Linked DNA regions of Zymomonas mobilis subsp. mobilis ATCC 10988. The protein of the gene in region 3 binds, or shares a complex with, the protein of the main gene of each other region. Links are inferred from orthologs where the notes say so. Each region holds a gene or a part of one and is shown on either strand. Other genes may lie near its edges.

Evidence for each region.
Region 1: the proteins of ZMOB_RS04235 (region 3) and ccmE are in contact, whole or in part, in a solved structure (PDB 8CE8), measured with the Escherichia coli proteins. The link is inferred for Zymomonas mobilis subsp. mobilis ATCC 10988 from one-to-one orthologs.
Region 2: the proteins of ZMOB_RS04235 (region 3) and ccmC are in contact, whole or in part, in a solved structure (PDB 8CE8), measured with the Escherichia coli proteins. The link is inferred for Zymomonas mobilis subsp. mobilis ATCC 10988 from one-to-one orthologs.

What each region holds. Positions count from the first base shown.
Region 1 is NC_017262.1:93,908-96,839, forward strand. It holds ccmE (cytochrome c maturation protein CcmE), read left to right. Parts: upstream 1-1,212; coding sequence 1,213-1,653; downstream 1,654-2,932. Other genes in the region: ccmC (heme ABC transporter permease CcmC), read left to right, coding at 312-1,028; ZMOB_RS10220 (hypothetical protein), read left to right, coding at 1,025-1,189; ZMOB_RS00450 (heme lyase CcmF/NrfE family subunit), read left to right, coding at 1,655-2,932. UniProt on the Escherichia coli protein: Heme chaperone required for the biogenesis of c-type cytochromes. Transiently binds heme delivered by CcmC and transfers the heme to apo-cytochromes in a process facilitated by CcmF and CcmH.
Region 2 is NC_017262.1:93,358-96,076, forward strand. It holds ccmC (heme ABC transporter permease CcmC), read left to right. Parts: upstream 1-861; coding sequence 862-1,578; downstream 1,579-2,719. Other genes in the region: ZMOB_RS00435 (TonB-dependent receptor plug domain-containing protein), read right to left, coding at 1-262; ZMOB_RS10220 (hypothetical protein), read left to right, coding at 1,575-1,739; ccmE (cytochrome c maturation protein CcmE), read left to right, coding at 1,763-2,203; ZMOB_RS00450 (heme lyase CcmF/NrfE family subunit), read left to right, coding at 2,205-2,719. UniProt on the Escherichia coli protein: Required for the export of heme to the periplasm for the biogenesis of c-type cytochromes.
Region 3 is NC_017262.1:961,640-967,098, reverse strand. What follows is about bases 1,304-4,272. They hold ZMOB_RS04235 (heme exporter protein CcmB), read right to left. Parts: upstream 3,126-4,272; coding sequence 2,481-3,125; downstream 1,304-2,480. Other genes in these bases: ZMOB_RS04225 (ATP-binding protein), read right to left, coding at 3,987-4,272; ccmA (heme ABC exporter ATP-binding protein CcmA), read right to left, coding at 3,125-3,790; ZMOB_RS04240 (retropepsin-like aspartic protease), read left to right, coding at 1,546-2,475. In the rest of the region: ZMOB_RS04255 (hypothetical protein), read left to right, coding at 215-772; more of ZMOB_RS04225, read right to left, coding at 4,273-5,444; ZMOB_RS04220 (response regulator transcription factor), read right to left, coding at 5,447-5,459. UniProt on the Escherichia coli protein: Required for the export of heme to the periplasm for the biogenesis of c-type cytochromes.

The sequences.
Region 1 (2,932 bases), 870 kb from region 3 along the record:
TGCTTTTAAAAAAAGAAATGGATTTTTATGGCAAAATCAAAAGAAAATGATCTGATACCGGAATGGTGAAATCAGGCTTGGACATTGATAAATAGATATCTAAAAACGCATTATTTGATAAGGAAATATCCTCCTTTTGTGCCATACCGCCCATATTTTACGACAGATTTTTCTTCTGGAAATAATCCAAAAGACATAAAAGCACGGATAATATCGGAAGATTTTTGGAAAAATGATAAAGCCCTGATTGTGGGTCAATCTATCTTATTTTTGTTTTTTAAGGGATAAAGAATGCCAAGGATAACCATCCTATGATAAGACTTGCAAATCCCCATTTTTTTCTATCCCTAAGCCGAAAATTAACGCCATGGCTTGGCCTTGCGGGTATTCTTTTCAGCCTCGCTGGCATTATCGGCGGCTTATTCGTGACCCCGCCTGATTATTTACAGGGGGAAACCGTCCGTATTCTCTATATCCATGTGCCAACCGCATGGCTTGCCATGGGTGGCTGGAGCAGTATTGCCTTGGCCTCTTTGGTGCAATTTATCTGGCGACATCCTTTGGCGGGCATTGCTGCCAAATCCATGGCTCTACCGGGGGCAATTTTTACAGGACTTTGCCTTATGACCGGCTCAATCTGGGGAAGACCCACTTGGGGAACATGGTGGGAATGGGATGGTCGTCTGACCTCTGTTCTGGTGCTTTTCTTTCTCTATCTTGGCTATATCGCTTTATCCCGATCAGTCAGCAATTACAGCACAACCTCGCGCATACCGGCAATTTACGCCTTACTCGGTGCGATCAATTTGCCGATCATTCATTATTCTGTTTTGTGGTGGCGCACACTCCATCAAGGCCAAAGTATCAGCCTTACCCATTCTTCCATTGATCCATCGCTTTTATGGCCGCTGCCTTTGACTTTGATCGGCTTTTCCTGTCTCTTTGCGCTTATAACTCTTTTCAGGATGCGTCTTTTGCTTGCCAATGCCCAATATGAAGCTCGTCTCCGGCGGATGGCTGCCTTATGAATACGGCATCCCACCAATGGCCTTTTGTGATTGCGGCCTACAGCCTTGTTATAACCGTCACGCTTATCGCTTTATTCGGTAGTTGGTATCAGATGCGGCGGGCAGAAAAACGTCTGATGAAACTAAGCCGAGCAAAAAAAGATTCACCGCGCAAGGCCTGACCCAAAATAGACGGAGATATAAAGTGCAAGCCAAACATCAACGGCTTATTCTGGGGATTATCGCGCTTGCGGCGGTTATAGCTGCCGGTTTTTTGGCACTTGTCGCCTTTAAAAAGCAGGCTGCCTATTTCTTCACGCCCACAGATGCCGTCAAGGCGCATCTGCCCGTAAACCGGAATATCCGCTTGGGAGGAATGGTCGAACGCGGCTCGCTCATCCGTGAAAAAGACGGGGTAACCATCCATTTTCGGGTGACGGACGGTTACCAGAAAATTGCGGTTTCCTATCGCGGAATAGTGCCAGACCTTTTTCGGGAAGGTTCCGGCGTGGTCGCTGACGGTCATTTTGACCCATCCGGCTCTTTCATGGCTGAAACCATCCTCGCCAAACATGACGAACGCTACATGCCGCCGGTGACTCAACAGCAGGCGGCCGCGACCCAAACGACATTACAGGAAAAATGATGTGATTGCCGAATCCGGTCTTATCTTTTTGTGGCTCGCCGCCATGATGGCCTTGTTGCAAGGCCTCTTTGGCCTGTCTGTTCTGAATAATCGCCTTGATGACGTCTTCTCCGGTGCCGTCAAAATAACAGCCCTTATCCAAGCCGCCTTGGCGCTATCCGCTTTTGCAATGCTGCTTTGGTTGTTTATGCGGGTGGATTTATCGGTAACCTTGGTCGCTGAAAACGATCATTGGGCAAAACCGATGCTTTATCGTGTGGCTGCCAGTTGGGGCAATCACGAAGGTTCAATGCTGCTTTGGGTCACTATTCTCAGCTTTTGCGGGGCTTTGCTTGCGCTTTTTGGCGGGAAGATCGACCAGAAATTATTATCTTTGGCTTTGGGATCGCAAGCCTTTCTAGCCTTAGGCTTTTTTGCCTTTTTGCTCTTTGTTTCCAATCCTTTCGCTCGCCTCAATCCACCTGCGACAGAAGGCCTTGGCTTAAATCCGCTGTTACAAGACCCGGGATTGGCCTTTCATCCTCCAACGCTTTATCTTGGCTATGTCGGCCTATCGGTCGCTTTTTCTTTTGCGGTCGCCGCTTTACTGACAGGGAAAGCAGATCGTGCCTTTGCGAAAGCCATGCGCATTTGGGTTCTAGGCGCTTGGGTTTTTCTGACTATCGGCATTACCGCAGGCAGCTATTGGGCATATTACGAATTGGGCTGGGGCGGCTTCTGGTTCTGGGACCCTGTTGAAAATGCCGCTTTGATGCCGTGGCTCGCCGCTACCGCCTTGTTCCATTCCGTTTCCGTCCTCGCCAAAAGGGATTCTTTACGGGTCTGGACATTGGTCTTGGCTGTTACCGCTTTTTCAATGAGCATGATCGGCACTTTTCTGGTGCGTTCCGGTATTCTGGTCAGTGTTCATGCCTTTGCGGTTGATCCATGGCGGGGCAGTTTTATCCTTGGCTTGCTTGGGCTTTATATCGGTGGTGCCTTAGCCCTGTTTGCGCTTCGGATCGCTAAAATCCACCAAGGCAATCATTTTATTCTACCCAGCCGTGAAGCCGGTTTGGTGCTGAATAATCTTTTCCTCGGCGTCATTTTGGCAATCGTGCTGATTGGCACGCTCTATCCTCTTTTGGCGGAAATGATGAACGGAGAAAAACTATCCGTCGGCGCGCCTTATTTTAATATGATTATCACGCCGCTGGCCTTGCTTCTCTGCCTTTTGATGCCTTTCGGTACATTACTCCGCTGGAAACAAGACCGTTGGGCAAGTCTCAAATGGCCGCTT
Region 2 (2,719 bases), 870 kb from region 3 along the record:
AAGGAGCCGCACTAAAACTGGCAGAAGGAATAAAAGCCAACATACCCTGAAGATCGTGGACATTCAGCTTCTTGACCTGCTCTTTTGTAAAAACCGAAGTCGAAATCGGTGTCTTTTGATTGACCTCAAATCGACTTTTTGCCGTCACCTGAATCGTTTGTTTGTCTTCTGATACCTTGTTATCAGATGCCTTTGCATAAATAGGCGTCGATAAAGGACAGGCTATTATCAAAGATGACGCTATAGCCAATTTTCTTCTCATGGGTTCCCCCCTCCTCCGGTCCCTCAACCTCCCTAAAATGATTTCCTTCACTGACTTTAAAGACAACAAACAATTTATTTAATCACAGTAAATTATTCTTTCATTTTATATTTTGGTAATTTTAAAATCTTCGGAAAAGGGGAAATTCTTGCGGGAAAAAATAGATGAAATTTTCGAGAAATTTTTCTTTTTCATTTTTCCTAAAAATTAAAATTTTTACTTAAAAAATAACTTTAATTTAAACTTAAAATAAAGAATGAATTAAAAATTTAGATTTAAATTCCAAATTGCTTTTAAAAAAAGAAATGGATTTTTATGGCAAAATCAAAAGAAAATGATCTGATACCGGAATGGTGAAATCAGGCTTGGACATTGATAAATAGATATCTAAAAACGCATTATTTGATAAGGAAATATCCTCCTTTTGTGCCATACCGCCCATATTTTACGACAGATTTTTCTTCTGGAAATAATCCAAAAGACATAAAAGCACGGATAATATCGGAAGATTTTTGGAAAAATGATAAAGCCCTGATTGTGGGTCAATCTATCTTATTTTTGTTTTTTAAGGGATAAAGAATGCCAAGGATAACCATCCTATGATAAGACTTGCAAATCCCCATTTTTTTCTATCCCTAAGCCGAAAATTAACGCCATGGCTTGGCCTTGCGGGTATTCTTTTCAGCCTCGCTGGCATTATCGGCGGCTTATTCGTGACCCCGCCTGATTATTTACAGGGGGAAACCGTCCGTATTCTCTATATCCATGTGCCAACCGCATGGCTTGCCATGGGTGGCTGGAGCAGTATTGCCTTGGCCTCTTTGGTGCAATTTATCTGGCGACATCCTTTGGCGGGCATTGCTGCCAAATCCATGGCTCTACCGGGGGCAATTTTTACAGGACTTTGCCTTATGACCGGCTCAATCTGGGGAAGACCCACTTGGGGAACATGGTGGGAATGGGATGGTCGTCTGACCTCTGTTCTGGTGCTTTTCTTTCTCTATCTTGGCTATATCGCTTTATCCCGATCAGTCAGCAATTACAGCACAACCTCGCGCATACCGGCAATTTACGCCTTACTCGGTGCGATCAATTTGCCGATCATTCATTATTCTGTTTTGTGGTGGCGCACACTCCATCAAGGCCAAAGTATCAGCCTTACCCATTCTTCCATTGATCCATCGCTTTTATGGCCGCTGCCTTTGACTTTGATCGGCTTTTCCTGTCTCTTTGCGCTTATAACTCTTTTCAGGATGCGTCTTTTGCTTGCCAATGCCCAATATGAAGCTCGTCTCCGGCGGATGGCTGCCTTATGAATACGGCATCCCACCAATGGCCTTTTGTGATTGCGGCCTACAGCCTTGTTATAACCGTCACGCTTATCGCTTTATTCGGTAGTTGGTATCAGATGCGGCGGGCAGAAAAACGTCTGATGAAACTAAGCCGAGCAAAAAAAGATTCACCGCGCAAGGCCTGACCCAAAATAGACGGAGATATAAAGTGCAAGCCAAACATCAACGGCTTATTCTGGGGATTATCGCGCTTGCGGCGGTTATAGCTGCCGGTTTTTTGGCACTTGTCGCCTTTAAAAAGCAGGCTGCCTATTTCTTCACGCCCACAGATGCCGTCAAGGCGCATCTGCCCGTAAACCGGAATATCCGCTTGGGAGGAATGGTCGAACGCGGCTCGCTCATCCGTGAAAAAGACGGGGTAACCATCCATTTTCGGGTGACGGACGGTTACCAGAAAATTGCGGTTTCCTATCGCGGAATAGTGCCAGACCTTTTTCGGGAAGGTTCCGGCGTGGTCGCTGACGGTCATTTTGACCCATCCGGCTCTTTCATGGCTGAAACCATCCTCGCCAAACATGACGAACGCTACATGCCGCCGGTGACTCAACAGCAGGCGGCCGCGACCCAAACGACATTACAGGAAAAATGATGTGATTGCCGAATCCGGTCTTATCTTTTTGTGGCTCGCCGCCATGATGGCCTTGTTGCAAGGCCTCTTTGGCCTGTCTGTTCTGAATAATCGCCTTGATGACGTCTTCTCCGGTGCCGTCAAAATAACAGCCCTTATCCAAGCCGCCTTGGCGCTATCCGCTTTTGCAATGCTGCTTTGGTTGTTTATGCGGGTGGATTTATCGGTAACCTTGGTCGCTGAAAACGATCATTGGGCAAAACCGATGCTTTATCGTGTGGCTGCCAGTTGGGGCAATCACGAAGGTTCAATGCTGCTTTGGGTCACTATTCTCAGCTTTTGCGGGGCTTTGCTTGCGCTTTTTGGCGGGAAGATCGACCAGAAATTATTATCTTTGGCTTTGGGATCGCAAGCCTTTCTAGCCTTAGGCTTTTTTGCCTTTTTGCTCTTTGTTTCCAATCCTTTCGCTCGCCTCAATCCACCTGCGACAGAAGGCCTTGGCTTAAATCCGCTGTTACAAGACCCGGGATTGGCCTT
Region 3 (5,459 bases):
TGGGCAAAAAAAAGAAATAGTTATAGAAGATAGTCGATCTCGATTAGCCACAATCATCGGATTATCTATCCTCGAAAAAGCTGATCTCTATCTCGACTTTATCAATCACAAAGCCTGCCTCAAGCCTAACAACTCGGACGCACAGCCCATACCGCAGTAAGTATCAAAGAAGGGGGAAGAGCGTCATCACAACTTGTTTTATCGGAAGCCTATCATGCCTAAAAAATATCGATTTCTTCTCTACCCCCTTCTTCTAAACAGCTTTTTCCTGCCGCCATTGAAAGCTGACAAGCCTCTCATTTCTGAAAGATTAATCGAATTTCTAAGGAATACAACAGCAGAAGAACAACAAAAGGGTGTAGAGCTCAACCCTGGGAATAAAAGGCTTGTAGATGCCCTTTTCGAAGGAGACAGTCTCCTTATTGAAAAGATTGCTAATGAGCCAGAAACAACAAATACCGTCAAAAAATTTACAAAAATTGAAGCGTTGCTCGTCAAAGGCAATTATGAAGAGGTCAATCGACAATTAGCAATATGTAAAAAAACCTTCTTCCAAGACCCAAACACGCCTACTCTACTTCCTCCGATTAATAATGTGGTGATGACCTGCGACCAGATTTCTGCTGGTAATTATTTTTTGGAAGGTAATCTTCCCGCTTGGGGTGAAAAACTCAACAACATCAACAATACTTATTATCCTGTCATCCGAAAATTCAAGGGACTAGGTTCTGTTGACAAAGGGTATAATTTAAGATTTTTAGAGATAACTTGAGAACAAGTTTTGTAGGGTAGATAGGATGCGAGGAGATCTGACGGACGCGGAGTGGGAGATAATACAGGGTCTTCTTCCAAGCGAACGAGGCCGCTGCGCGCGTCCCGCCAAAAGTAATCGGTTATTTCTCAATGGTATGCTTTATGTGCTTCGAACAGGCTGCCCGTGGCGAGATATGCATGAACGTTATGGGAAATGGAATTCGATCTATGTTCGGTTTCGTAGGTGGGCAGAACAGGGTGTGTGGGACGCTCTTCTTGAAACTCTCGTTGACCTTGGCCTGACAGATGACTGGCAACATATGATAGATAGTACGATTATTCGCGCCCACAGCCAAGCGGCTGGCGCAAAAGGGGGACGTATAAGGAAGGCTTTGGTCGCAGTCGCGGAGGCTTTACGAGCAAGATCCACGCCCGTTCCGATGGTCAAGGCCGCCCTCTAGCTTTCGCACTAACCGGTGGTGAGGTCTCTGATTATTCTGGCGCTGATAGCTTGATAGATATCCCTGTCACAACACCCCACTGTTTTCTCGCTGATAAAGGATATGATAGCGATAGGTTACGCGAAAAACTGCTTTTTCGAGGCATCCTTCCTGTTATCCCGCCTCGTTCCAATCGAAAAAAGCCTATTCCTTATAATCTCCAGCACTACAAAGATCGTAATCGTATTGAGCGGATGTTTAATAAGCTAAAGCAGTTCAGGCGCATTGCCACACGCTATGACAAAACCAGAAAATCTTTTCTCGCCTTCCTTCATCTCGCGGCCGTAAAATTGTGGTTACCTTCCTTTGTCAACAAAACCTAGAAAATTTTTCCCTTTCAGCAACAAAAATGGGAAGTCTAACTGTATTTCCCTCTTTAATACCCGCTTTTACGGTTACCGGAATAGATCATAAACAATCATTACCGATAAAATATCAAGATATAAATAAGAACAGAACCTGGAAGATTCCTTATATTAACGCCTCTTTAAATGGCAAAAAGACGATTCTTCTTCTGGATACGGAATCCGCGATTAGTAAATTACCCATAGAGTTAAAAGATTCGCCCCATGTCCATATTGTTGGACATATCAACTATGCAGATAATGGGACTGCTGAAATTTTTAGTGGCGATCTCGGTATTGTTGATGAACTCAAAATCGGAACAGCCGTTTTAAAAAACGTTCCCGTTCTCTTTACTACTACAAAAAAAGCCTATTTGGGGCTGATGGTTCTTCAAAAACTGGGTAAAATCAAAATAAATAAACAGCAGATGACCTTTGGCAAAAATATCAACTGTAACTGTCAACAGGACATTCATCTTGGAAGTACATTTGAAGGAGATTACCAAGCACTCAAATACCCCATTACATGGCAAGGTAGAACCGATCTAGTTGCCATAGATCTTTCTGAAGAAAACACCGATTTTAACTTACTACAGTTCAAATCTGAATTTACGCCAGAAGAACAAATATTATTTGAAAAACAAAAGAAAATTATTGATGAATTCACCGACATTACTAAAGATAAAATAACTGATCCAGCCTATATCGTGGAATCAGATTTATCTATTGATGGGATCAATTATAGAAAAAGACAAAAATTAGTCCTCAAAGATACTAGACGGCGTCCTACGATGACTATCGGAGCATCCATCCTCGAAAAAGCTGACCTCTATCTCGATTTTATCAACCACAAAGCCTGCCTTAAATCGATACAGTAAGCCTTTTACCCATCTTGTCCGATGCGCAAAGCGGCACCGATGACAAAAGGCGCGACAGCAAGCAAAAACAACGAACAAGCCGCCAATAATAGGAAGGCCCCAGGCTGATGACCATCAACAGCCCCCGCGCCAAAGATGAGGAGCGGCACGGCCAAAGGCAATAAAAGTAAAGCAGCCAACCCACTTCCGGACTTTATCCTTGCCGTCAAAGCGGCAATCATAACCCCCAAAGAGGCCAGTCCAGGAGTAGCCAATAAAAATCCGGCTTCCAATTTCCAGAAAACAGACCAATCCAAAGATAGCAAAGCCGAGGCGGGTAACAACGCCACCATTAAAGGGACAGCAAAACTCACCCAATGGGCGATAATACGCGCCACAGCTATCCATTCTTCGCTAATCCCGCGCACCGCATAATGATCGAAAAAGCCATTTTCGACATCGGGAATAATCAAACGGTCAATGGGTAACAAAGAAGCTAACAGAGCGGCAACCCATAATATTCCGCTACCAGTACGCGATAAAATTATGGGATCACTGCCCACCGCGAAAGGGTATAGAACGGCAACCAATAAAAAAAACAAGACAGGTAGAAATACCCCTGCCCCGATCAAAATTGAGCAATCCCGACGAATTAATAAAACAAGCCGGATCAAGAGAAATGACTTTCATCCAAAAGGTCAAAGAAACCTGATGACTGGCCAGAATTCGCTACGAAATTTTCTAAAGACAAGGTTTTATAATCAGCCATATCAAGCCCTTGATGACTAACAGCCAAAATAATCCCGCCCTTTTGGCGATGGTGCTCTATCATTTCGATCAAAGCCCTAACAGAAGCCGCATCAAGCCCGTTTGCCGGTTCATCCAACAACCAGATAGCAGCCTGGCTTGCCAACAAACGCGCCAACACAGCTCTTTTACGCTGCCCAGTGGAGAGCAAACGGACAGGTGAATCCGCCAATCTATCAAGAGCCATCACCGCCATTGCTTCTTTTTCAGCGCCCAAAACACCATCTAAAGCCGCCCAATAAGCCAAGGCTTTTTCTAAAGGCAAATGCCGATCCATTGCCAAAGCCTCATCCGCAAAAGCCACCCGACCCCATTTTTTAACATGACCCGAAAAAGGTTTCAGAAAACCCGCCAACAGACGCAAAAGGCTGCTTTTACCAATACCATTTGCCCCCGTTATTAAAACGGCCTCCCCAGCCTTCACTTCAAAAGACAAATGGGTAAACAGTAAGCGGTCGCCTCTCAAACAACTCACGTCATGACACGCCAGCCTTGCATTCCCGAAATCGGACAGCCTTTTTCTCCCCAACAAGATCCCGCCAAAGGGATAGAAAACAATATCAAAAATCTATGTCTTGACACTACCCCAAGCTAAAGCACCTTAACGCCACAGAAAAACCAAGAGAGCAGAAAGATACCGTTTCAAAATAATACTTTGTCTATCAGAACAGACAAATAGCAGGGCTATGCAAAACCCTTTATGCGGATCCCATCAAATCGTGAATTTAATGTACTGATGGCAATGCCAGACGGACAAACAGGCCACCTAAATCTTCACTTTCTTCCAAAGTAACACTGCCGCCATAAATTTCGACCACATCGCGAACAATTGCCAACCCCAACCCAGTCCCGGGTTTATCTGTATCCAAACGCGCCCCGCGTTTAAACAACTGCCCACGGAGATTTTCAGGAATACCCGTGCCATCATCTTCAATCAGGATTTCAACCGACTTACCCTGTTTTTCTACCGTAACAAAAACGCGTCCCTGACCATATTTAGCAGCATTTTCTATAAGATTTCCCAAAATCTCGTCCAGATCTTGTCTTTCTATTCTGACAACAGCGTCCTTAACTCCTGCAAGATCAATCGTTGCATGAGGATAAAGCCGAGTAACCGCGCGTTCTACCGCCAGTAAAGCAGGCCATACCTCTGCTTGGCTTTGGGCATTACCCCGCCGTCCGATAGCCCGCGCTCGCGCCAAATGATGATCGACATGCCGCCGCATGGTCATCACCTCCCGCAAAACAACTTCTTTCAAGGCATCGCTATTGGCATTCGCCTCATTAGTCACAACCGTTAACGGCGTTTTCAAGGCATGAGCCAGATTACCAGCATGTCGCCTAGCCTCTTCGGCTTGCCGCTCGTTATGAGACAACAAAGCGTTCAATTCTTCAATCAAAGGGGCGACTTCATTCGGCATCCGGTCATGAATACGTGAAGCCTGACCATTACGGACAGCACTAATCTCGCGCCTTAATTTCCGCAGCGGCCATAATCCGATCGTCACCTGTAAAACGGTAATAACAATCAACCCCGTGCCTAAAATCAAAAAGGCTTTCACAAGGGTATGGCGTAATTTTTTAATCTGATTGTCTAAAGAAGTGCGAATTTCAGCGACTTGGAATCGCCATAAAACAGACGAACCGGGTAAGCGGACATCCCGTTCCATCACTCGCAAAGTGCCATCAGAAAATTCGTCGCTATCATATGTCCGCACCAATTGCCCTTTAGGCATCGGATTGACTTGTAGCGAGCGATCCCAAAGTGAAGGGGACGGAAATCTTTCATATCCGCTACCGCTAACCTGAAAATAAAGGCCGCTATGGGCTTCCAAAAAACGCTGGTCACCCAAAGGCCGATTCAGTCGAACCGCCCCTTCGGGATCAATTTCAGAAGAAGCGATCATCGCCGCCAAAACATAATCAAGCTGGCTGTCAAAATTATCGGTGACGGCTTGGGTCAGCACCCGATCCAAGGTTACGCCGCCGCCCGATAGCAGGATAAATATCCACAAAGCCGAAATAGCAATTAACCGGCGGGTCAAAGAACCGGTAGGACGTATTACCGGCTCCTGACTATTATTTTCTCCGACCAGATTTCCGCTTTTTTCGATTTTTTTCCGGCGAAAGAAACGACTAAAAAAACACTTTCGGCCACCGCTAGGGGAAGAAGCGGAAGCCATAATCAGCCGTTATTC